3 regions of the Pseudomonas sp. LABIM340 genome follow, and region 2 is predicted to be linked to each of the others. Evidence: predicted binding sites of a transcription regulator. Region 2 holds the regulator's gene; each other region holds the start of a gene.
What was found. The regulator FliA, encoded in region 2, starts transcription of late flagellar genes. The targets are predictions, from matches to a motif close to CTAAAGTTTNNNNNNNNNNNGCCGNTAA.
Positions count from the first base shown of each region.

Region 1: the regulator FliA is predicted to act here: its motif matches at 5,840-5,867, upstream of ABKS89_RS06045 (methyl-accepting chemotaxis protein).
Region 3: the regulator FliA is predicted to act here: its motif matches at 3,064-3,091, upstream of ABKS89_RS16975 (methyl-accepting chemotaxis protein).

Region 1 covers NZ_CM200227.1:1,247,082-1,254,529, forward strand. Annotated here, with positions in the region: gene ABKS89_RS06035 (helicase HerA-like domain-containing protein) at 1-1,377, shown strand, start outside; gene ABKS89_RS06040 (methyl-accepting chemotaxis protein) at 1,597-3,486, opposite strand; gene ABKS89_RS06045 (methyl-accepting chemotaxis protein) at 3,905-5,800, opposite strand; gene ABKS89_RS06050 (Flp family type IVb pilin) at 5,962-6,156, opposite strand; gene cpaB (Flp pilus assembly protein CpaB) at 6,533-7,448, shown strand, end outside.
Region 2 covers NZ_CM200227.1:4,695,761-4,703,208, forward strand. Annotated here, with positions in the region: gene ABKS89_RS21450 (protein-glutamate methylesterase/protein-glutamine glutaminase) at 1-674, opposite strand, end outside; gene ABKS89_RS21455 (chemotaxis protein CheA) at 747-2,987, opposite strand; gene ABKS89_RS21460 (protein phosphatase CheZ) at 3,019-3,801, opposite strand; gene ABKS89_RS21465 (chemotaxis response regulator CheY) at 3,821-4,195, opposite strand; gene fliA (RNA polymerase sigma factor FliA) at 4,393-5,142, opposite strand; gene fleN (flagellar synthesis regulator FleN) at 5,139-5,966, opposite strand; gene flhF (flagellar biosynthesis GTPase FlhF) at 6,130-7,440, opposite strand.
Region 3 covers NZ_CM200227.1:3,684,130-3,691,577, forward strand. Annotated here, with positions in the region: gene nuoN (NADH-quinone oxidoreductase subunit NuoN) at 1-212, shown strand, start outside; gene ABKS89_RS16965 (AI-2E family transporter) at 361-1,428, opposite strand; gene ABKS89_RS16970 (Na+/H+ antiporter family protein) at 1,521-2,840, opposite strand; gene ABKS89_RS16975 (methyl-accepting chemotaxis protein) at 3,134-5,278, shown strand; gene ABKS89_RS16980 (ATP-binding protein) at 5,395-6,714, opposite strand; gene ABKS89_RS16985 (response regulator transcription factor) at 6,711-7,385, opposite strand; gene ABKS89_RS16990 (PepSY domain-containing protein) at 7,385-7,448, opposite strand, start outside.

The DNA.
Region 1 (7,448 bases), 3.2 Mb from region 2:
ACCGGCAAGACAGTGACGCTGCAGCACCTCGCCGAATCCTTCAGCGACGCCGGCATCGCGGTATTCGCCGCTGACATCAAGGGTGACCTGTGCGGCATCGCCGCCGCGGGCAACCCACAGGGCAAGGTGGCCGAGCGCATCGCCAGCATGCCCTGGCTGAACCACAAGCCCCAGGCCTACCCGGTGAGCATCTGGGATGTGGCCGGGAAGACCGGTCATCCGCTGCGCACCACGCTGTCGGAGATGGGCCCGTTGCTGCTGGCCAACCTGCTGGAGCTGACCGAGAGCCAGCAGGCGGCGCTGTTCGCCGCGTTCAAGGTGGCCGACCGCGAAGGCCTGCTGCTGCTCGACCTGAAAGACCTCAAGGCGCTGCTCAACCACTTCAAGGAAAACCCGGACATCCTCGGCGAGGACCGCGCATTGTTCACCGGCGCCTCGTCCCAGGCGTTGCTGCGGCGCCTGGCGCTGCTGGAACAGCAGGGCGCCGAGGACTTCTTCGGCGAGCCGGCGCTGCAACTGGAGGACCTGCTGCGTCCCGAGCCTGACGGCCGTGGCCGCATCCACCTGCTGGACGCCAGCAAGCTGGTGCATGACGCACCCAAGGTCTATGCCACCTTCCTGCTCTGGCTGCTGGCCGAACTGTTCGAGCAATTGCCCGAGCGCGGCGACGCGGACAAGCCCATCCTCGCGCTGTTCTTCGACGAGGCGCATCTGCTGTTCAACGGCACGCCAAAGGCCCTGCAGGATCGCCTGGAGCAGGTAGTGCGGCTGATCCGCTCCAAGGGCGTGGGCGTCTACTTCGTTACCCAGTCGCCCGGCGACCTGCCGGACGACGTGCTGGCGCAACTGGGCCTGCGCATCCAGCACGGCCTGCGCGCGTTCACCGCCAAGGAACAGAAATCCCTGCGCGCGGTGGCCGATGGCTTCCGGCCCAACCCGGCGTTCGACACCCTGAAGGTGCTCACCGAATTGGGTATCGGCGAAGCGTTGGTAGGCACCCTGGAAGAGAAGGGCACGCCCGCGATGGTCCAGCGCGTGGCCGTGGCGCCGCCGCAGTCGCGTATCGGCCCGCTGACCGACGCCGAGCGCGCCGACGTCATCCGCCGTTCGCCGCTGGCCGGTCACTACGACCAGCCGATCGACCGCGAATCCGCCTACGAGAAACTGACCGGCCGCGCCGACAACAAGATGGCGCCGACCCAGGAGAAGGAAGAGAAGGGCGGCGGCACCGACTTTGGCGGGATGGCCGGCGAGATACTGGGTTCGCTGGCCAGTCAGGTGAGCAAGACGGTGGTGCGCCAGGCGGCTAACCAGATCGGTCGGCAACTGGTGCGCGGGTTGATGGGCGCGTTGCTGGGCGGTAGCAAGCGACGCTAAGACCGTAGGGCGGATAACGCGCCAGCGTTATCCGCCGTCGTGGTATGGCGGATAACCCGTTCCGGGTTATGCGCCCTACGTATTGATGGGCGGCAGCAAGCGATGCTGAGGTCTTCCCTGTAGGAGCCGGCCATGCCCGCGATCGCGAGCATGGCTCGCTCCTACAGGTGTACCCAATGAAAAAGGCGCCCGCAGGCGCCTTTTTCAATGCAGCGAAGATCAGATGCGGAAGCTGTCCACCAGGTGACGCAGGCGGCCAGCCTGGTTCTCCAGGTCGGCACAGGCGCGCAGGGTGGCCTGGAGGTTTTCCACGCCTTCCTGGTTCAGCGTGTTGATCTCGGTGATGTCCATGTTCAGTGAGTCGACCACGGCGGTCTGTTCCTCGGTGGCGGTGGCCACCGACTGGTTCATCGAGTCGATCTCGCCGATGCGGTGGGTCACGCTGGCCAGACGCTCGCCGGCGCGGTTGGCGATCTCCACGCTTTCCAGGCTGTAGCGCTGGCTCTCGGTCATGGTGTCCACGGCTTCGCGGGCGCCAATCTGCAGTTCCTCGATCATCTTCTGGATCTGCTGCGCCGATTCCTGGGCGCGGTGGGCGAGGTTGCGTACCTCGTCCGCCACTACGGCGAAGCCCCGACCGGCTTCACCGGCGCGGGCGGCTTCGATGGCGGCGTTCAGGGCCAGCAGGTTGGTCTGCTCGGAGATGCCCTTGATCACTTCCAGAATCTGCCCGATGTTCACCGTGCGGCTGTTCAGTGCTTCGATGTTGGCGCAGGCCGAGCTGATCTTGTCGGACAGCAGGTTCATCGCGCTGATGGTCTGCTCGACCACCTGACGCCCGTCACCGGCCTGGTGCGAGGCATCGGTGGCGTGGTGCGAGGCATCGGCGGCGTTGCGGGCGATTTCCTGGGCGGCGGCGCCCAGTTCATTGATCGCAGCCGCGACGCTGTTGGTGCGGTTGGATTGCTCGTCGGAATTGCTCATGGACGAGTTGGAGGCGTTCACCACCAGTTGCGAAACGTCGTGCAGCTGGCGCGCGGTGGAGGCCACCTCGCGGATGGACTCGTGGATACGTTCGACGAAGCGGTTGAAGGCATTGCCCAGCACGCCGAACTCGTCGTTGCTGGCGACCTTCAGGCGCTTGGTCAGGTCGCCTTCGCCCTGGGCGATGTCTTCCATCGCGCGGCCCATGGTGGTCAGCGGCTGCATCAGCACGCGGATCAGCATGCCCAGCAGGAGCAGGATGGCGACAATGGCAATCGCGGCGGCGACTATGGCCGAGGCGCGGAACTTGCTCAGCATGGCGTAGGCGGCGTCCTTGTCGATGGACAGGCCGATGTACCAGTTCACCGACGGCAGGCCCTTCACCTGGGTGAAGCTGAGGATGCGCTGGTGGCCGTTGAGTTCGGCCTCGCTGAAGCCGCTGCCGATCTTCGGCGTGTTCTGCGGGTAGACATCCGCCAGCGTCTTCATGATCTGGTTCTTGTCCGGGTGCACGAGGATCTTGCCGTCGCCGCTGACCAGGAAGGCGTAGCCCATGCCGCTGAAGTCCAGCGAGTTGATGATCTCCACCAGGGTCTGCAGGCCGAGGTCGCCGCCGACCACGCCGAGGGTCTTGCCGCCGGCGCGCGCGGGGGTGGCGACGGTCATGATCAGTTGCTGGGTGGCCGCGTCGATGTAGGGCTCGGTCAGCGTGGTGCCGCCGGCCGCGACGGCATCCTTGTACCAGGGGCGGGTGCGCGGGTCGTAACCGTCTGGCATGGCGCTGTTGGGGCGCATGGTGAAGGTGCCGTCTTCCTGGCCCAGGTAGGTGAAGTTGAAGGTCTTGCGCAGGGTGTCCTGCTCCAGCAGGCCGCTCAGGTGCTCGGGCGAACTGTCGCGGGCGAGGGTCTGGGCGGTGCTTTCGATCAGCAGCAGGCGGCCGCTCAGCCAGTTCTGGATGTTGCTGGCGCTGACGTCGCCCATCTCCCGCAGGTAATCCTCGAGGTCCTCGCGGATCGCATTGCGCTGCAGGTAGTCGTTGTAGAGGGTGAAGAGGGCGAATGCCGAGAAAACAACAAGAGAAGCGGCCAGGAGGATCTTATGGCTGAATTTCAGGCTCTTGATCATGCTGCGTCGAGTCCGGAGGTAGTGGGATGCCTGAACGGCGTTGGTCCGGGCGACAGATCCGGTGTCGCCGCAGAACGTCCGTCCCTGTGGTGTGAAACGGACGGCGCCGGCGCGGCGGATAGCCGTGCGGGCGTGGCCGGAAGTCCCTTGTGCCGGCGGTGACGACAGGCCCGGTTTGTTGGTGGGTATAAAAGGCCTTCACCCTTGATTTCGGCGTGCCCGAGGGAAGCTTGAAAGCGTCGGACGAACGGTAGGGATGGCTCTGTGGCGGGTGTTTCAGAGGTGATACAGGATCGGCGTTTACCTGTAGGAGCGGGCCATGCCCGCGATCGCGCGCATGGCGCGCTCCTACAGGTTGATGACGAGCTGGCGCCCAATGAAAAAGGCGCCCGAAGGCGCCTTTTCACTATTGCCGCGATCAGATGCGGAAGCTGTCCACCAGGTGGCGCAGGCGGCCGGCCTGGTTCTCCAGGTCGGCACAGGCACGCAGGGTGGCTTGCAGGTTTTCCACGCCTTCCTGGTTCAGCGTGTTGATCTCGGTGATGTCCATGTTCAGCGAGTCGACCACGGCGGTCTGTTCCTCGGTGGCGGTGGCCACCGACTGGTTCATCGAGTCGATCTCGCCGATGCGGTGGGTCACGCTGGCCAGGCGCTCGCCAGCGCGGTTGGCGATTTCCACGCTCTCCAGGCTGTAGCGCTGACTCTCGGTCATGGTGTCCACGGCTTCGCGGGCGCCGACCTGCAGTTCCTCGATCATCTTCTGGATTTCCTGCGCGGACTCCTGGGCGCGGTGGGCAAGGTTGCGCACCTCGTCCGCGACCACGGCGAAGCCACGGCCAGCTTCCCCGGCGCGGGCGGCTTCGATGGCGGCGTTCAGGGCCAGCAGGTTGGTCTGTTCGGAGATGCCCTTGATGACCTCCAGAATCTGGCCGATGTTTACCGTGCGGCTGTTCAGCGACTCGATGTTGGCGCAGGCGGAGCTGATCTTGTCGGAGAGCAGGTTCATCGCGCTGATGGTCTGCTCGACCACCTGGCGACCATCTCCAGCCTGATGCGAAGCGTCGGTGGCGTGGTGCGAGGCATCGGCGGCGTTGCGGGCGATTTCCTGGGCGGCAGCGCCCAGTTCATTGATCGCCGCGGCCACGCTGTTGGTGCGATTGGCCTGTTCGTCGGAGTTGCTCATGGACGAGTTGGAGGCGTTCACCACCAGCTGCGAGACGTCATGCAGGCTGCGCGCGGTGGAGGCCACTTCGCGGATGGATTCGTGGATACGCTCGACGAAGCGGTTGAAGGCGTTGGCCAGTACGCCGAATTCGTCGTTGCTGGCGACCTTAAGGCGCTTGGTCAGGTCGCCTTCGCCCTGAGCGATGTCCTGCATGGCGCGGCCCATGTCGGTCAGCGGCGCCATCAGCACGCGGATCAGCATGCCCAGCAGGAACAGGATGGCGACGATGGCGATGACGGTGGCGACGATGGCGGTGTTGCGGAAGTCGCTGAGCATCGCATAGGCGGAGTCCTTGTTGAGCACCAGCGCGACGTACCAGGTCACGCCCGGCAGGCCCTTCACCGGCGTCATGGAGACCAGTTGGTCCTCGCCATTGATGCTGACTTCCTGCACGCCCGGCTGCACCTTGGGTGCGCCCTGCTGGTAGACCTCGCCGAGGCTCTTGAAGATCAGGCTGCTGTCCGGGTGCAGGAGGATCTTGCCGGCATCGCTGACCAGGAAGGCATAGCCGTCGCCGTCGAACTTCAGCGAGTTGATGATCGCGGTGATGGTTTCCAGCTTCATGTCGCCGGCGGCCACGCCGACCAGTTGGCCATTGCGCATGACCGGCATCGACATGGCGAGGATCTGCTCGTTGGTGCCGGCGTCGAGGAAGGGTTCGGTGACGATCAGCCGGCCGGCGGCCACGGCGTCCTTGTACCAGCCACGGGTGCGCGGGTCGTAGCCGTCGGGCATCGGCGCGTAGGGGCGCATGGTGAACACGCCGCTGGCGGCTTCACCGAGGTAGACCGATTCGAAGTTCTTCTGGAACACCTGCTGCTCCAGTACGTGCTGGATGCGCTCGGGCGTCGGCTCGCCGTCGGCCAGTTGCGCAGCTTCCGCTTCCACCAGCTGGATGCGACCTTCCAGCCAGCTCTGGATATTGCTGGCGGTCAGGCTGCCGACCTCGGAGAGGTAGGATTCGGTGTCGGAGTGGATGGCCTCGCGCTGGCGCAGATCGTTGAAGAAGATGAAACAGGCGAAGGCGAAGGTGACTACGAGGGAGGCCGCCAGGAGAATCTTCCTGGAGAAGGACAGCGAACGAAGCATCGGTAAAGCATCCTGCTGTAAAACGGGTTTGAGCAGGCTGTATCGGCAGGGCTGGCTGGAACTTTAGAAAAACTTTTCGCAGGCACAAGAACAAGTTCCCGTGCAAGTGCACGGGAACTTTGAATTAGATAGAACGGAATTGGCTGGAGCGCGGCTATCTTTTATTTCGCTTTCGCAACTTCTGTCTGGATAGTGGTCATGATCGCACCCAGATCGGTTCCGATCAGGGCTGCACCGGTGATAACCACCACCGAGATCAGGCCCGCAATTACCGCATACTCGATCGCTGTTGCCCCTTCCTTGTCGGCCGCGAATGCCTTGGCCATGCAGAACAGTTTCAGGGACAGGTTTTTTATTTTCAGGTCCATCGCGGGTGCTCCCTCGAATACCACCGGGGCGGCGCCCCGACTTCATCGTCAGGCTAGGCGTCGTATGGCTGAATGCAATTGTTCAAATAGCGCTAATACCAAAGTTATAACCCTCTCGGCATATAAATAATTGCAGATCGTAAATTTAACCGGCGTGGTTGACGCTCTAAACACAGCTACTAGATTCAGCCATGGCACAACTAAAAACTGATTATGAGGAATGGTTCTTATCGAACTTCCTCGCCTGGCCGAAACAACAATAAAGGTCTGAAGGACAAACCCCGGTGCTGCCGGTAACGGACTTCATACGACAAGGCCGCGGACCCTCCGGTCCGCTTTTCCGAGATTGCCCAAGGATGTGGTCATGAATAGCAAGGTGCTGATGGTTTTCGCCGGGCTGTTGCTGGTGTGCGCCGGTGTGGTGGGGTATCTCGGACTCAAGGTCGGCAAGCCGGCCGCGCCGGTTGCCGGTGTGGTGCAGGAGGTCGCGCCGGCGGCAATGGCCGAAGCCGACAAGCTGCAGCGCACCGCTGTGGTGGTGGCCGCCCGTGACCTGCCGCCCCTGGCAGTGATCGGCAAGGACGATGTCAGCGTGGAAATGCTGCGCACCGCTCCCGCCGGCAGCTTTCCCAAGCCCGAAGCCGTGATCGGCCAGCGCGTCTGGGTCGCCGTTCCTGCGGGCAATATCCTCACCTCCGCCGTGACCGAGCCAGGCGGCCCATTGGCCCGCACCATCCGGCCGGACGAGCGCGCCATGGCGATTGCCGTGGACGAGGTCATCGGTGGCGGCGGCTTCGTGCTCCCCGGCGACTACGTCGACGTCATGCTCTTCGTCCAGGACCAGCAGAGCACCGAGCGCAGCCTCAGCGCCCAGGTGGTGCTGCCCGGTGTGCGGGTGCTGACCTACGGCGAGCAGATCGCCGTTTCCACCGACGGCCAGGCGCGCAACGCCGGCGACCCCAAGGACAAGACACCCAAACCGCCGCGCACTGCCGTGCTGGCAGTGCCCGCCGAAGCCGCATCACGCCTGATGCTCGCCAGCCAGGCCGGTTCCCTGCGCCTGGCGGTGCGCAGCAAGGACGAGAACCTCTACGAGAAGGAGCAGCAGGGCCGCTATATCCAGGCCTCGCTCGGCTCCGCCGTCAGCCAGCCGATCACCCTCGAACAACTCATCGGCAAGCCGCGCCAGGCGCCGGCCCCCGCCGTGCGCCAGGTCTCCGCCCCGCAGGTCGATGCCGGCGTGGTGGTCTACCGAGGCACCACCGTTACCCGTGAAGCAC
Region 2 (7,448 bases):
GGCATGTGCTGGATCAGCACCAGCGGCGCGGGGAAATTGGCAGGCAGCTGGGTCAGGACCCGCTGCAGCGCCACCGGCCCACCGGTCGAAGTGCCGATGGCTACCAGCCGGTAGGGCTTACGCTTTGGGGCGGCGGAAGTCGCCGGAGCCGGAGCGGCCGGCGCGTGGCTGGCGCCCGACGAAGCGGGAGCGGCCGGGCGCGCAGTGCCGGCTGCGGGCGTCGAAGCCGGCGCGGCCGGGCTCGACGAGTACGAGGAGTACGCGGCGAAGCGGCGGTTGCTCTTGGCGATGGTGTGGACCTTCTCGCACAGCAACTGGCGGACCTTGTCCGGGTTGCGCGAGATGTCCTCGAAATTCTTCGGCAGGTAATCGACGGCGCCGGCATCCAGCGCGTCCAGGGTCACCCGCGCGCCCTCGTGGGTCAGCGAGGAGAACATCAGGACCGGCGTCGGGCAGCGCTGCATGATGGTCCGCACGGCGGTGATGCCGTCCATCAGCGGCATCTCGTAGTCCATGGTGATCACGTCGGGCTTGAGCGCCAGCGCCTGATCGATCGCCTCGCGGCCATTGGTTGCCGTGCCGACCACCTGGATCTGCGGGTCAGCCGAAAGAATCTCCGAGACGCGGCGGCGGAAGAACCCCGAATCGTCCACCACCAGGACTTTGACAGCCATAGACACTCCTGAAAAAAACTTCTTCCATCACACGGGCGGGCGCGGGGTCGTCCCACGTCCCGCCCATGGCGGTCAGATACGACGGGCGTAGCGCTTGAGCATGCTCGGCACGTCGAGGATCAGCGCAATGCGCCCGTCCCCGGTAATAGTCGCCCCCGCCATGCCCGGCGTGCCCTGCAGCATCTTGCCCAGCGGCTTGATCACTACTTCTTCCTGGCCCACCAGCTGGTCGACCACGAAGCCGATGCGCTGGGTGCCCACGGAGAGGATCACCACGTGGCCCTCGCCCGGCTCGTCATACTGCGCGCCCGGCACCAGCCAGCGCTTGAGGTAGAACAACGGCAGGGCCTTGTCGCGGACGATCACCACTTCCTGGCCATCGACCACGTTGGTGTTCGACAGGTCGAGGTGGAAGATCTCGTTGACGTTGACCAGCGGGAAGGCGAAGGCCTGGTTGCCCAGCATCACCATCAGGGTCGGCATGATCGCCAGGGTCAGCGGGACCTTGATGACGATCTTCGAGCCCTGGCCCTTGGTCGAGTAGATATTGATGATCCCATTGAGCTGGGAAATCTTGGTCTTCACCACGTCCATGCCGACACCGCGGCCGGAGACGTCGGAAATCTCGGTCTTGGTCGAGAAGCCCGGCGCGAAGATCAGGTTGTAGCAGTCGGACTCGGAGAGGCGATCGGCCGCGTCCTTGTCCAGCAGGCCCTTCTCCACAGCCTTGGCGCGCAGAACGTCCGGGTCCATGCCCTTGCCGTCGTCGGAGATCGACAGCAGGATGTGGTCGCCTTCCTGCTCGGCGGACAGCACCACCTTGCCCGAACGCGACTTGCCGGCGGCCTCGCGCTCGTCGGGGCCTTCGATGCCGTGATCCACCGCGTTGCGCACCAGGTGCACCAGCGGGTCGGCCAGGGCCTCGACCAGGTTCTTGTCCAGGTCGGTCTCTTCGCCGATCAGCTCGAGGTTGATCTCTTTCTTCAGGTTGCGCGCCAGATCGCGGACCTGGCGCGGGAAGCGGCCGAAGACCTTCTTGATCGGCTGCATGCGGGTCTTCATGACCGACGACTGCAGGTCGGCGGTGACCACGTCGAGGTTGGAGACGGCCTTGGCCATCGCCTCGTCGCCGCTGTTCAGGCCCAGACGCACCAGGCGGTTACGCACCAGCACCAGTTCGCCGACCATGTTCATGATCTCGTCCAGGCGGGCGGTGTCCACGCGCACGGTGGTTTCCGCTTCGTTGGCCGGCTTTTCTGCGGCGGCAGCGGCGGGCTTGGCCGGCGCAGGCTTGGCGGCAGCGGTCGGCGCCGGAGCGGGCTTGGGTGCGGGCGCAGCAGCCGCTTTGGGCTGTGCAGCGGGTTGTGCATTGGAGGGCGCAGCCGCGAACGCTTCTTCCTTCGCGCCGGTGAACTGGCCCTTGCCATGCAGCTCGTCGAGCAGCTTCTCGAATTCGTCGTCGGTGATGTTGTCGTCGCCACCGGCAGCCGGAGTTTCCTCGGGCTTGGTCTGGGCAGCGGTTTCGACGGGAGCGGCGGCTTCTTCCTTAGCGCCGGTGAACTGACCCTTGCCATGCAACTGGTCGAGCAGCGCTTCGAACTCGTCGTCGCTGATCTCGTCGCCAGCACCGACGGCGGGCGCCTCGGCAACCGGTGCCGGAGCCGCGCTGACGGGCTCCTTGGCAGCAGCGCTGAACTGGCCCTTGCCGTGCAGCTGGTCGAGCAGTGCTTCGAACTCGTCGTCGGTGATGTCGTCGCCACCGCTGCCAACCGGTGCGGCAGGCGCTTCGGCGGCGGGCTCGAGGGCATCCATCAGTTGTTCGAACTCAGCGTCGGTGATGTCGCCATAGGCGGCCGCAGCGGCCGGGGCCTCTTCCACGACAGGCTCGGCAACAGCCGCAGCGGGAGCTTCGGCAGGAGCGGCGTTCGGATCCGCCAGGCGCGACAGCGCAGCCAGCAGCTCGGGAGTGGCCGGCGTCGGCTCCTCCGCGTCACGCACCTGCTGGAACATGACGTTGACGGTATCCAGCGCCTGCAGCATCACGTCCATCAGCTCGGCATCCACGCGGCGTTCGCCCTTGCGCAGCATGTCGAACACGTTTTCGGCGATGTGGCAGCACTCCACCAGCGCATTCAGCTGGAGGAAGCCGGCACCACCTTTGACGGTATGGAACCCACGGAAGATTGCATTGAGCAGGTCCATGTCATCCGGGCGGCTTTCCAGCTCGACCAGTTGCTCGGACAGTAGCTCGAGAATCTCGCCGGCCTCCACCAGGAAGTCCTGGAGGATTTCGTCATCGGCGTCGAAGCTCATTCGGTGCTCCCTCTACAGCGTCAGCGGACGCTTAAAAACCAAGGCTGGACAACAGGTCATCGACATCGTCCTGACCGGATACGACGTCCTTTCTTGTATCGGCAGCAATCTGCGGACCTTCACCCTTGGACGATCTTTCTTTTTCCACCGCGTCGCGCATGCTCTCGTGGTCATGCTCGATGCCGGCGTAGCGATCGACCTGCCCCGCCATCCAGACCAGCTTCACCAGGTTCGACTCGACCTCGGTCACCAGCTTGGTGACGCGCTTGATCACTTGCCCGGTAAGGTCCTGGAAGTCCTGCGCGAGCAGGATGTCGTTCAGGTGCGCGGAGAGCTTGCGGCTGTCCTGGGCGCTGATGTAGAGGAACTGCTCGACACGCTTGGCCAGGTCACGGAAGGCCTCGGGGCCCAGCTCGCGACGCATGAAACGCGACCAGTCTTCCTGCAGCTCCTTGGCCTGGGTCTCGATGTGCATGACCACCGGGGTGCACTCTTCCACCAGGTCCATGGTCCGATTGGCCGCTTTCTCGGTCATCGTCACCACGTAGGACAGGCGATCAGTCGCGTCGGCAATCTGCGAGACTTCCTGGGCGCGCGGGGAGCTGGGATCGATCTGGAAGTTGACGATGGCGTTGTGCAGCTCGCGGGTAAGCTTGCCTACCTCTTGGTAGAGCCCGCGATCACGCGCCTGGTTGAGCTCGGAGATCAGCTGCACGGCGGTCTGTACGTCGCCCTGCTCGAGGCAGTCGACCAATTCGCGCGCGTGTTTTTTCAGGGTCGACTCGAAGTCACCCGCGGATTCGTTGAAATCCATGACGCCCTCTTGGTCAGCCTCAGCTGCCGACCCGCTCGAAAATCTTCTCGATCTTTTCTTTCAACACCTGAGCGGTGAAAGGCTTGACCACATAGCCGTTGACCCCGGCCTGGGCCGCTTCGATGATCTGGTCGCGCTTGGCTTCAGCGGTGACCATCAGTACCGGCAGGTGCTTCAGACGCTCGTCGGCGCGGACCGCACGCAGCAGGTCGATGCCGGTCATGCCGGGCATGTTCCAGTCGGTAACGAGGAAGTCGAAGTTGCCGCTGTGCAGCATCGGCAGCGCAGTGGTGCCGTCGTCGGCTTCTGCGGTGTTGGTGAACCCCAGGTCCCGCAGGAGGTTCTTGATGATGCGCCTCATCGTGGAAAAGTCGTCCACGATGAGAATTTTCATGTTCTTGTCCAAACCTGCCTCCATCGATACCAAACGCGCCCTGGCGGGCGTGCCGTCAATTCATCGAGCGTCGTGCGCTCTTTGCTGTGGGCGCGTCAAAGGAACGTCACCCAAAAATTCGTAAGCCTATAACTTGCCTAAGGAAAATCCCTTCAGCACCGCCTCTCAGAAGCAGCCGACGCGAAACTACCCGATGCTCAGCGAGCGCGCCACTCCGCCAGTCGCGAACGCAGGCGCGCGGCGCACTGGCTGTGCAGCTGGCTGACGCGGGACTCGCTGACGCCCAGCACTTCGCCGATCTCCTTGAGGTTGAGTTCCTCGTCGTAGTACAGCGCCAGCACCAGTCGCTCGCGCTCGGGCAGCTTGGTGATGGCGTCGGCCAGGGCCGCCTGGAAGCGTTCGTCTTCCAGGCCGTGGGACGGCTCGTTGTCGTGGTGCGAGGCGTCTTCGGCAAAGCCGCCGCCCTGGTCGCCGTCCTGCAACATGTCATCGAAGCTGTACAGACGGCTGCCCTGGGTGTCGCTGAGGATGCCGTAATAATCTTCGAGGCTCATATTGAGTTCGGCAGCAACCTCCTGATCTTTAGCGTCACGTCCGGTGCGCGCTTCGACGGTGCGGATGGCGTCGCTGACCATGCGGGTGTTGCGGTGGACCGAACGCGGGGCCCAATCGCCCTTGCGCACCTCGTCGAGCATGGCGCCGCGGATACGGATGCCGGCGTAGGTTTCGAAGCTCGCGCCCTTGCCCTGATCGTATTTCTTCGCGGCCTCCAGCAGGCCGATCATGCCGGCCTGCATCAGGTCCTCCACCTGCACGCTGGCCGGCAGACGGCCGAGCAGGTGGTAGGCGATGCGCTTCACCAGCGGGGCGTGTTTCTGGATCAGCAGTTCCTGGGAGTTGTGCGCCTGTGCCTTGCTGTACATACGCGCTCCGGAGGCCGCGGTCATACGGCCGAACCCGTGGGATGTTGCACCAGGCGCTCGACGAAGAACTCCAGGTGCCCTCTTGGGTTGGCCGGCAGCGGCCAGCTGTCGACCTTCTGCGCCACCGCACGGAAGGCCAGGGAAGCCTTGCTGCGCGGGAACGCCTCATACACCGAACGCTGCTTCTGCACGGCCTTGCGCACCGACTCGTCGTAGGGAATGGCGCCGACGTACTGCAGCGCCACGTCCAGGAAGCGGTCGGTGACCTTGGTCAGCTTGGCGAACAGGTTGCGGCCCTCCTGAGGGCTGTGGGCCATGTTCGCCAGCACGCGGAAACGGGTCATGCCGTAGTCGCGGTTGAGCAGCTTGATCAAAGCGTAGGCATCGGTGATGGACGTGGGTTCATCACAAACGACCAGCAGCACTTCCTGGGCGGCACGGACGAAGCTCACCACCGAGTCGCCAATGCCGGCGGCGGTGTCCACCACCAGCACGTCGATGTTGTCGCTGATGTCGCTGAATGCCTGGATCAGGCCGGCGTGCTGCATCGGCGTGAGGTGCACCATGCTCTGGGTGCCCGAGGCCGCCGGGACGATGCGGATGCCGCCGGGTCCCTGGAGGATCACGTCACGCAGGTCGCATTCGCCTTCGATGACGTCGGCCAGCGTGCGCTTGGGCGACAGCCCCAGCAGCACGTCGACGTTGGCCAGGCCCAGGTCGGCATCCAGCAGCATGACGCGGCGGCCGAGATCGGCCAGCGCCAGCGACAGATTCACCGACACGTTGGTCTTGCCCACGCCACCCTTGCCGCCGGTGACTGCGATTACCTGAACGGGATGCATACCCATATCAATACCTTGTCTCGTCGTTCGACCGTCACGCATCGGCGTTTCGGCTAATCCGGCTGCAGTGCTCTACCGCCTCCGGCGCTCGCGGATCGTCTTGCAGAGCATCCGCATCGCTTGGGCGGCTCAACCGGCCACCCCACGCCCCACCCGGGGCTCACAATCTTCAGCTGGCGCGACGCACCGGCTGTTGGTAAAGGCCGGCGAACATGTCCGCCATGGCATCCTCGCAAGGCTCTTCGGGCGATTGCAGGCTCACCGCGCGGCTGACCAGTTGGTGCGCGCGTGCCACATGCAGATCGTCCGGGATCTTCGGCCCGTCAGCCAGATAGGCTACCGGTAGATGCTGGCTGATAGCCAGAGCCAGAGCTTCGCCGAGGCTTCCCGCTTCGTCCAGTTTGGTCAGGATGCACCCGGCCAGCCCACAGGAACGATAGTTCTGCCAGGCGGACTTGAGTACCTGGCTCTGGCTGGTCGCGGCCAGCACGAGGTAATTCTTCACGTTCAGGCTCAGCGACGACAGCGCTTCGAGCTGCATGCGCAGCGCCGGATCGTTGGCGGGCAGGCCGGCGGTATCGATCAGCACCAGACGCTTGCGCGCCAGCGGTGCCATGGCCTGGATCAGCGACTGGCCCGGATCGACCAGGGTCACCGGCACATTGAGAATGCGGCCCAGCGTCTTGATCTGCTCCTGCGCACCGATGCGGAAGCTGTCCATGGACACCAGCGCGATGCTCTGCGCGCCGTACTTCAGTACGTAGCGGGCGGCCAGCTTGGCCAGGGTGGTGGTCTTGCCCATGCCGGCCGGGCCAACCAGGGCGATCACACCGCCCTGCTCCAGCAGGTCGATTTCCGGGGTATTGATCGAGCGCGCCAGGTGCGCCAGCAGCATGCGCCAGGCCTGCTTCGGATCGGCGATGGAAGCCACGCGCTCCAGCAGGTTGCGCGACAGGTCGGCCGGCAGCCCCATGCGTTGCAGGCGACGCCACAGGCCGGCTTGTTTCGGACGCTGGTTCTGCAGCTGGTTCCAGGCGATGGAGCCCAGCTGCACTTCGATCAGCTCGCGCAGGCCGTTGAGCTCGAAGCGCATGGCTTCCAGCGCCTGCTGGCCGACAGTGGGCGCCGCCGGGGCAACCGGTGCATCCATGGCGGCGGCCAGGGTTTCGGCGGCGCTGCGACGCGGCTTCTCGGTGCCGTACATTTGACGGTCGCCGCGCACGCTATCGCTGGCGCGGGTCGGAGCCGACAGGTCAGCCTTGGCCTGGGCGATCTTCGCCTGGGTCTTGCGCAGCTCGGCTTCCAGCGCCGGGTTCGGCTTGCTGGCCGCCACCGGGGCCTGGTAATCCAGCGCCGCGGTCAGCTCTACGCCACCCGCGACACGGCGATTGCCGATGATCGAGGCGTCCGGGCCCAGCTCGTCACGGACCAGTTTCATGGCCTGACGCATATCAGCGGCGAAGAAGCGTTTTACCTGCATGGCCTGCG
Region 3 (7,448 bases), 1.0 Mb from region 2:
CCATCGGCCTGTTCTACTACCTGCGTGTCATGGTGACCATGTTCCTGGTCGAGCCGAACATGAAGCGCCACGACGCTCCCCTGGACTGGGCCCAGCGCGCTGGCGGCATCATGCTGGTAGCCATCGCCCTGCTCGCCTTCTTCCTCGGCGTCTACCCGCAACCGCTGCTGGACATCCTCCAGCACAGCGGCCTGGTAGCCGTCGCCGGCTAAGGTCGACAGGCAATAAAAAACCCCGCTTCGGCGGGGTTTTTTATTGGGCGGTATCGAGTTTTCGTAGGGCGCATAACGCGCCAGCGTTATCCGCCGCATTGCCGACGGCGGATAACCTGTACCAGGTTATTCGCCCTACCCTCCTGCCCTATTCTACCGGCTTGGGCGCTTCACCTTCGCGGCCGGTGAACAGGTCCCATGAGGCCATGAACAGCGCGGCGATCAGCGGGCCGATAACGAAGCCGTTGAGGCCGAACAGCGACATGCCGCCGAGGGTGGAGATCAGCACCACGTAGTCGGGCATCTTGGTGTCCTTGCCCACCAGGATCGGGCGCAGGATGTTGTCCACCAGGCCGATCACCACCACGCAGAACAGCGTCAGCACCACGCCCTGCCAGATCGCCCCGGTGAGCAGGAAGTAAGCCGCCACCGGCACCCAGATCAGCCCCGCGCCAATCGCCGGCAGCAGCGAGAGGAAGGCCATCAGCGTGCCCCAGAGCAGCGAGCCCTGGATGCCGAGGAACCAGAAGATCAGCCCCCCCAGCGCGCCCTGGGTCGCAGCGACGGCAATGTTGCCCTTCACCGTGGCGCGGATCACCGTGGTGAACTTGGCGAACAGGTGTTGCTTGTGCTCCACGCTCAGCGGCACCGCCTGCTTGATGCGACGCCCCAGCGTCGGGCCATCGCGCAGGAGGAAGAACAGCAGGTACAGCATGATGCCGAAGCTGATGACAAACTCGAAGGTGTTCTGGCCGATGCTGAAGGCCTTGGTGGCCACCAGTTGGCTGGCCTGCATCGCGCCTGCCGAGAGCTTTTCCTGCAGGCTGGACAGGTCCGCCAGGTCGAAGCGCTCCAGCAACTGGTGCGCCCAGCCCGGCAGCGCGGCGACCGCCTGCTGGTAGTAGGCGATGAAGTTCAGCTCACCCGACTTCAACCGCTGGTAGACGGTCGCCCCCTCCTGCACCAGCGCCCCGGCGATGAAGGTCACCGGCAGGATCACGATCAGGAAGCACACAGCGAGGGAAAGCAGCGCGGCGAGGTTGTTGCGCCCGTTGAGTTTCACCCGCAGGCGGCGCTGCAGCGGCGCGAAGATGATCGCCAGGATGGTGCCCCAGAAGACCGCCCCGTAGAACGGCAGCAGGATCCAGCCGAAGGCGAGCGTCACCACCAGCAGCAGGGCGAGGAACGTCCGGTATTCCAGTTTCGATTCGAACATGAGCGGGTCCATGGATGGATAAACCTGCTCATTAGTCAGCAGTTGCCCCGCCAAGTGCAACTTTCAGCGCGCGTTCCGTGCGCGCGAGCGCTCTAGAGCACCATTGCGGCCACCCAGCCGAATACCAGCAGTGGCAGGTTGTAGTGCAGGAAGGTCGGCACCACGGTATCCCAGATGTGGTTGTGCTGGCCATCCACGTTCAGGCCGGAGGTCGGGCCGAGGGTGGAGTCCGACGCCGGCGAGCCCGCGTCGCCCAGCGCGCCCGCAGTCCCCACGATGCTGACGATGGCCAGCGGGCTGAAACCCAGGTGCACCGCCAGCGGCACGAAGATCGCCGCGATGATCGGCACCGTGGAGAAGGACGAGCCAATGCCCATGGTCACCAGCAGGCCCACCAGCAGCATCATGAAGGCGCCCAGCGCCTTGCTGCTGCCGATCCAGCCGGCGGCGCTGTCCACCAGGCTGGCGACCTGCCCGGTGGCGGTCATCACCGCAGCGAACCCCTGAGCGGCGATCATGATGAAGCCGATCATGGCCATCATCTTCATGCCTTCGGTGAACAGGTCGTCCGCTTCCTTCCAGCGCACCACGCCGGACAGCGAGAACACCAGGAAGCCCACCAGCGCGCCGAGGATCATCGAATCCAGCAGCAGCTGCACGGCAAAGGCCGCCGCGACCGCGACCCCCGCCACCACCAGGCTCATCCTGCTGTACGGCGTATCGACCCGCTCGGCCTGCTCGATGCGTTCCAGGTCGTAGTCACGCTTGCGCCGGTAGCTGAACAGCACCGCGATCAGCAGGCCGCAGACCATGCCCAGCGCCGGGATGAGCATGGCGTGGGTGACGTTGATGCCCTGCACGTCGACGCCCGCGCGGGCCACGTTGGCCAGCAGGATCTGGTTCAGGAAGATGTTGCCGAAGCCCACCGGCAGGAACATGTAGGGGGTGATCAGGCCGAAGGTGATGACGCAGGCGATCAGCCGGCGGTCGATCTGCAGGCGCGTCAGCACATAGAGCAGCGGCGGCACCAGCAGCGGGATGAAGGCGATGTGGATCGGCAGGATGTTCTGCGAGGAGATCGCCACCACCAGCAGCAGGCCGACCATCATCCACTTGAAGCCATTGGAGCCGTTCGCCTCATGCCGGCCGAGCATTGCCAGGGCGCGATCGGCCAGGGCGTGCGCCATTCCGGAGCGCGCGATGGCCACGGCAAAAGCGCCGAGCATGGCGTAGGACAGCGCCACTGTCGCACCGGCGCCCAGGCCTTCGTTGAACGCCTTGAGCGTGCCGTCCATGCCCAGGCCGCCCAGCAAACCACCGGCCACCGCGCCGGCGATCAATGCGACCACCACATGCACGCGACACAGGCTCAGCACCAGCATCAGGCCAATGGCGATCAGCACCGCATTCATCTTCACCACTCCTCTCACGGGTCGCCCTGCCTGCGCGCGGGCAAAAGGCGCGCACTCTGCCAAACCCCTGGCGGGGTGTCAAAACCCGTGTCGAATCAAGACGTTTCTGAAATCACCGGGGCGGGATTTTCACCGTAGTGCGCACGTTTTTTGCCTTAAAGTCGCCGCCCGTCGTAACGGCACGCCAGAATCGCCTGTTTTCCGGCGTTTCTCCCCGTCACGGGTCAAGAAGATGCGGGAAAGGCCGATATATCGGGCATCCCAGGGCTTAGTTCAAACAAGGATTCCCCTCCATGCTGCTGCGCCGTCTCTCCATCCAGTGGAAGATCACGTTGCTTGCCGGGCTGTGTCTGCTCGGCGTCGTCTCGCTGCTCTCCGGCCTGTCCGTCTACCGCACGCAAACCAGCACCGCGCTGGTCAAGCAATCGAGCACCGAAATGCTCGATGAAGCAGCCAAGGCCCGCCTGCAATCACGCGGCGAAGTCCAGGCCATGCGTATCCAGCGCTACATCATGGATGCCTACCAGTACGGCAAGGGCTTCTCGCGGCAGGTCCTGTTCCTGCGCGACCAGGCGCAGAAGCGTTTTCTCGACGCCTACGACCTGCGCGAGGACCTGACCCGCCAGGTGAAGACTGCGCTGGAAGGCAACCCGGAACTGCTGGGCCTCTACGTCGCCTTCGAACCCGACGCACTGGACGGCAAGGACAAGCTCTTCGCTGGCCAGGGCGAGCTGGGCAGCAACGACACCGGTCGCTTCTCCATCTACTGGTCGCAGGCCACCCCGGGCCACCTGGAATCCGAAGCCATGGCCGAGTCGCTGCTGCAGGACACCAGCCCCGGCCCGAGCGGCAGCGCCTACAACGCCTGGTTCACCTGCCCCAAGACCACCGGCCAGCCCTGCGTACTCGACCCGTACTTCGACGACGTCGGCAACAAGCGCATGCTGATGACCAGCATCGCCTTCCCGCTGGAGCTGGACGGCAAGGTCATCGGCGTCATGGGCCTGGACATCAGCATGGAGAAGCTGCAGGAAATCAGCGTCGAGGGCAGCCAGGAGCTGTACGACGGCCAGGGCCGCGTCAGCATCGTCAGCGCCGCCGGCCTGCTCGCCGGGCACAGCGCGGATGCCTCCAAGCTGAGCAAGAACCTCAAGGAGGTCTACCCCAACCAGGGCGCCGACCTGCTGCAGGCCATCGCCGCCAACCATGAGCAGGTATTCCGCCAGGACGACCAGCTGCGCGTGGTCGAGCCGCTGCAACCGATCCCCGGCTCCAAGCCCTGGGGCGTGCTGCTGGAAGTCCCGCAGAACGTCCTGCTCGGCCCGGCCATCGAGTTGCAGAACGAGCTGGACAACCAGCGCGTGCAGGGCACCGTCTCGCAACTCGGCTTCGGTTTGATCGCCATCCTGATCGGCCTGTTCGCCATGTGGCTCACCGCCCGCGGCGTAACCCGTCCGATCCTCAATGTCGCCGCCATGCTGCGTAACATCGCCAGCGGCGAAGGCGACCTGACCAGGCGCCTGGACTACAGCGGCAAGGACGAACTGGGCGAACTGGCCGGCTGGTTCAACCGCTTCCTCGACAAGCTGCAGCCGATCATCCGCGACGTGAAATCCTCGGTGCAGGACGCCCGCGCCACCGCCGACCAGTCCTCAGAAATCGCCAGCCAGACCAGCGCCGGCATGCAGCAGCAGTTCCGCGAAGTCGACCAGGTGGCCACCGCTTCCCAGGAAATGAGCGCCACCGCCCACGACGTCGCCAACAGCGCCGCCATGGCCGCCGATGCCGCACGTGGCGCCGACGGCGCGACCCGTGATGGCCTCAACGTGATCGACAACACCACCCGCCTGATCGACGAACTGGCCAGCGACATGAGCAGCGCCATGAGCCAGGTGGAAGGCCTTGCCGCCAGCAGCGAGCAGATCGGCTCGGTGCTGGAAGTGATTCGCGGCATCGCCGAGCAGACCAACCTGCTGGCTCTCAACGCCGCCATCGAAGCGGCCCGCGCCGGTGAAGCCGGGCGTGGCTTCGCGGTGGTCGCCGACGAGGTGCGCAACCTCGCCAAGCGCACCCAGGATTCGGTGGAGGAAATCCGCCAGGTCATCGAGGGCTTGCAGAACGGCACCCGCGATGTGGTCGGCGCGATGAGCAACAGCCACCGTCAGGCGCAGGACAGCGTTTCCCAGGTTGAGCAGGCCGTGGCCGCGCTGAAGCGCATCGGCGACGCCGTGGGTGTGATCACCGACATGAACCTGCAGATCGCCAGCGCCGCCGAGGAACAGAGCGCGGTGGCCGAGGAGATCAACCGCAACGTCGCCGGCATCCGCGACGTGACCGAATCGCTGTCCAGCCAGGCGCAGGAATCGGCGCAGGTCAGCCAGTCGCTGAACAAGCTGGCCAATCATCAGCAGGGGCTGATGGATCAGTTCCGCGTTTGAGCCCCGCAGCAGGATCGGTCGCGGGCATGGCCCGCTCCTACAGGTGAACGCCGAGCGATAACGGACCTTGTAGGAGCGGGGCATGCCCGCGATCCGCCGGCAAGGCCGGCGTCAGTTCAGGCCGTGCGGCGCGGCAGCTCCACCACCACTCGCAACCCGCCCAGCTCGCTGCTTTCCAGCGTCAGGCCACCGCCACAGGCCGCCGCGATATCCCGCGCGATGCCCAGGCCCAGGCCATGCCCGGCCACCTGTTCATCCAGCCGCGTGCCACGCTCCAGCACGCTGTCACGCTGGTCCTCGGCAATGCCGGGGCCATCGTCATCCACGCTCAGCCGGTAGGCATCAGCGCCCTTCTCAACCGTCAGGCGCACCTGGGCATCGGCCCATTTGCAGGCGTTGTCCAGCAGGTTGCCAAGCATCTCCAGCAGGTCCTCCCGGTCGTACGGCAGGCGCGTAGCAGGTGGCGCCTGCCAGTCGATGGCGAGGTGGTCGCCATGGATGAGCTTGAGCATGTCGCACAGGCTGGGCAGCTCCGCATCGCAATCGAAGTGGGCGCCGGGCAACGCCTCGCCCACCAGTCGCGCGCGCCCCAACTCGCGGGCCAGGCGCTGCTCGATCTGCTCCAGCTGTTCCTGCAGCACGCGCCGCAACTCGGGGTGCTCGCGCAGCTCCTCACGGTCGGCCAGGCTGATCAGCACGGCCAGCGGCGTCTTCAGTGCGTGACCGAGATTGCCCAACGCATTGCGCGAACGACGCAGCGTGTCCTCGGTATGCTGCAACAGGTGGTTAGTCTGCTCCACCAGCGGCTCCAGCTCGCGCGGCACCTGGCGGTCCAGCTGGCTGCGCTGGCCTTCCTGCAACTGCGCGATCTGCTGGCGAACGCGCTCCAGCGGACGCAACGCGCGGCGCACGGCGAAGCTCTGGAACACCAGGATCAGCAGCAACGCCAGCGCGCCGGCCCCAAGGCCGATGTTGCGCAGTCGGTTGAAGCTCTTGAGGACGGGTGTGTAATCCTGCGCGACGACAATGCTGAGCTTCTTGCCGTAGCGCTTGTAATCGCCGCGGAAGACCAGCAGGCGCTGGTCCTCCGGGCCTTTTTCCAGCTTGCTGGCCAGGCCCTTGTGCGAGGGCTGCTTCAGCTCGTTGTCCCATAGCGAGCGTGAACGCCAGGTCTGGTCATCGAAGCGGATCACGAAATAGCGCCCGGAGAACAGTCGCTCATAGGCCGCATCGACACGCTGGCCATCCAGTTGCAGCCCGGCCGGGCCGCGGGTGATCCCCACCAGCAGGCTTTCCGCCTCGTCCTGCAGGCCGTTCACCAGGTAACGGCGCAAGCCCTGGTCGAACAGCCAGAGCCCCGCCTGGGCCAGCACCAGGCCGACCACCACCAGTACCACGCCAAGCCCGAGTCCGAGCCGGCGCTGGATCGACATCAACGGCCGACACCGTTGCCGGTGAAACGGTAACCCTGGCCACGGCGGGTCTCGATGATTTCGCGGCCGAGCTTGCGGCGCAGATGATTGATATGTACCTCGATGACGTTGGAATCGCGTTCGCTTTCGCCGTCGTACAGGTGCTCGGCCAGGTGCGATTTCGACAGCAGCTGGCCGGGGTGCAGCATGAAGTAGCGCAGCAGGCGGAACTCGGCGGACGTCAGGTCGACCTCCTTGCCGCCCTGCTGCACGCACTGGCGCGACTCGTCCAGGCTCAGGCCGGCCACTTCCAGCTGGCTCTGGTTAGCCAACCCGCGGGCGCGACGCAGCAGCGCCTGGATGCGCAGCAACAGCTCCTCGGGATGGAACGGCTTGGTCAGGTAATCGTCCGCACCGGCCTTCAGGCCATCGATCCGCTCGGCCCAGGAGCCACGTGCGGTGAGGATCAGCACCGGTATCGAAAGCCCCATGCCGCGCCACTCCTGCAGCACTTCCAGGCCGGGACGACCCGGCAGGCCGAGGTCGAGGATCACCAGGTCGTACGGTTCGCTGGCTCCCTGTACGGCGGCGTCGCGGCCGTCGGCCAGCCAGTCCACCGCATAGCCCTGGCGGGTCAGGGTCGCCAGCAGCTCATCGGCCAGGGGTACGTGGTCTTCCACCAGCAGCAGGCGCATCAGTCGTCTTCCTTATCCTTGAGGATGCGGCCGTCGCGGGCATCCAGTTCCAGTTCGCGCACC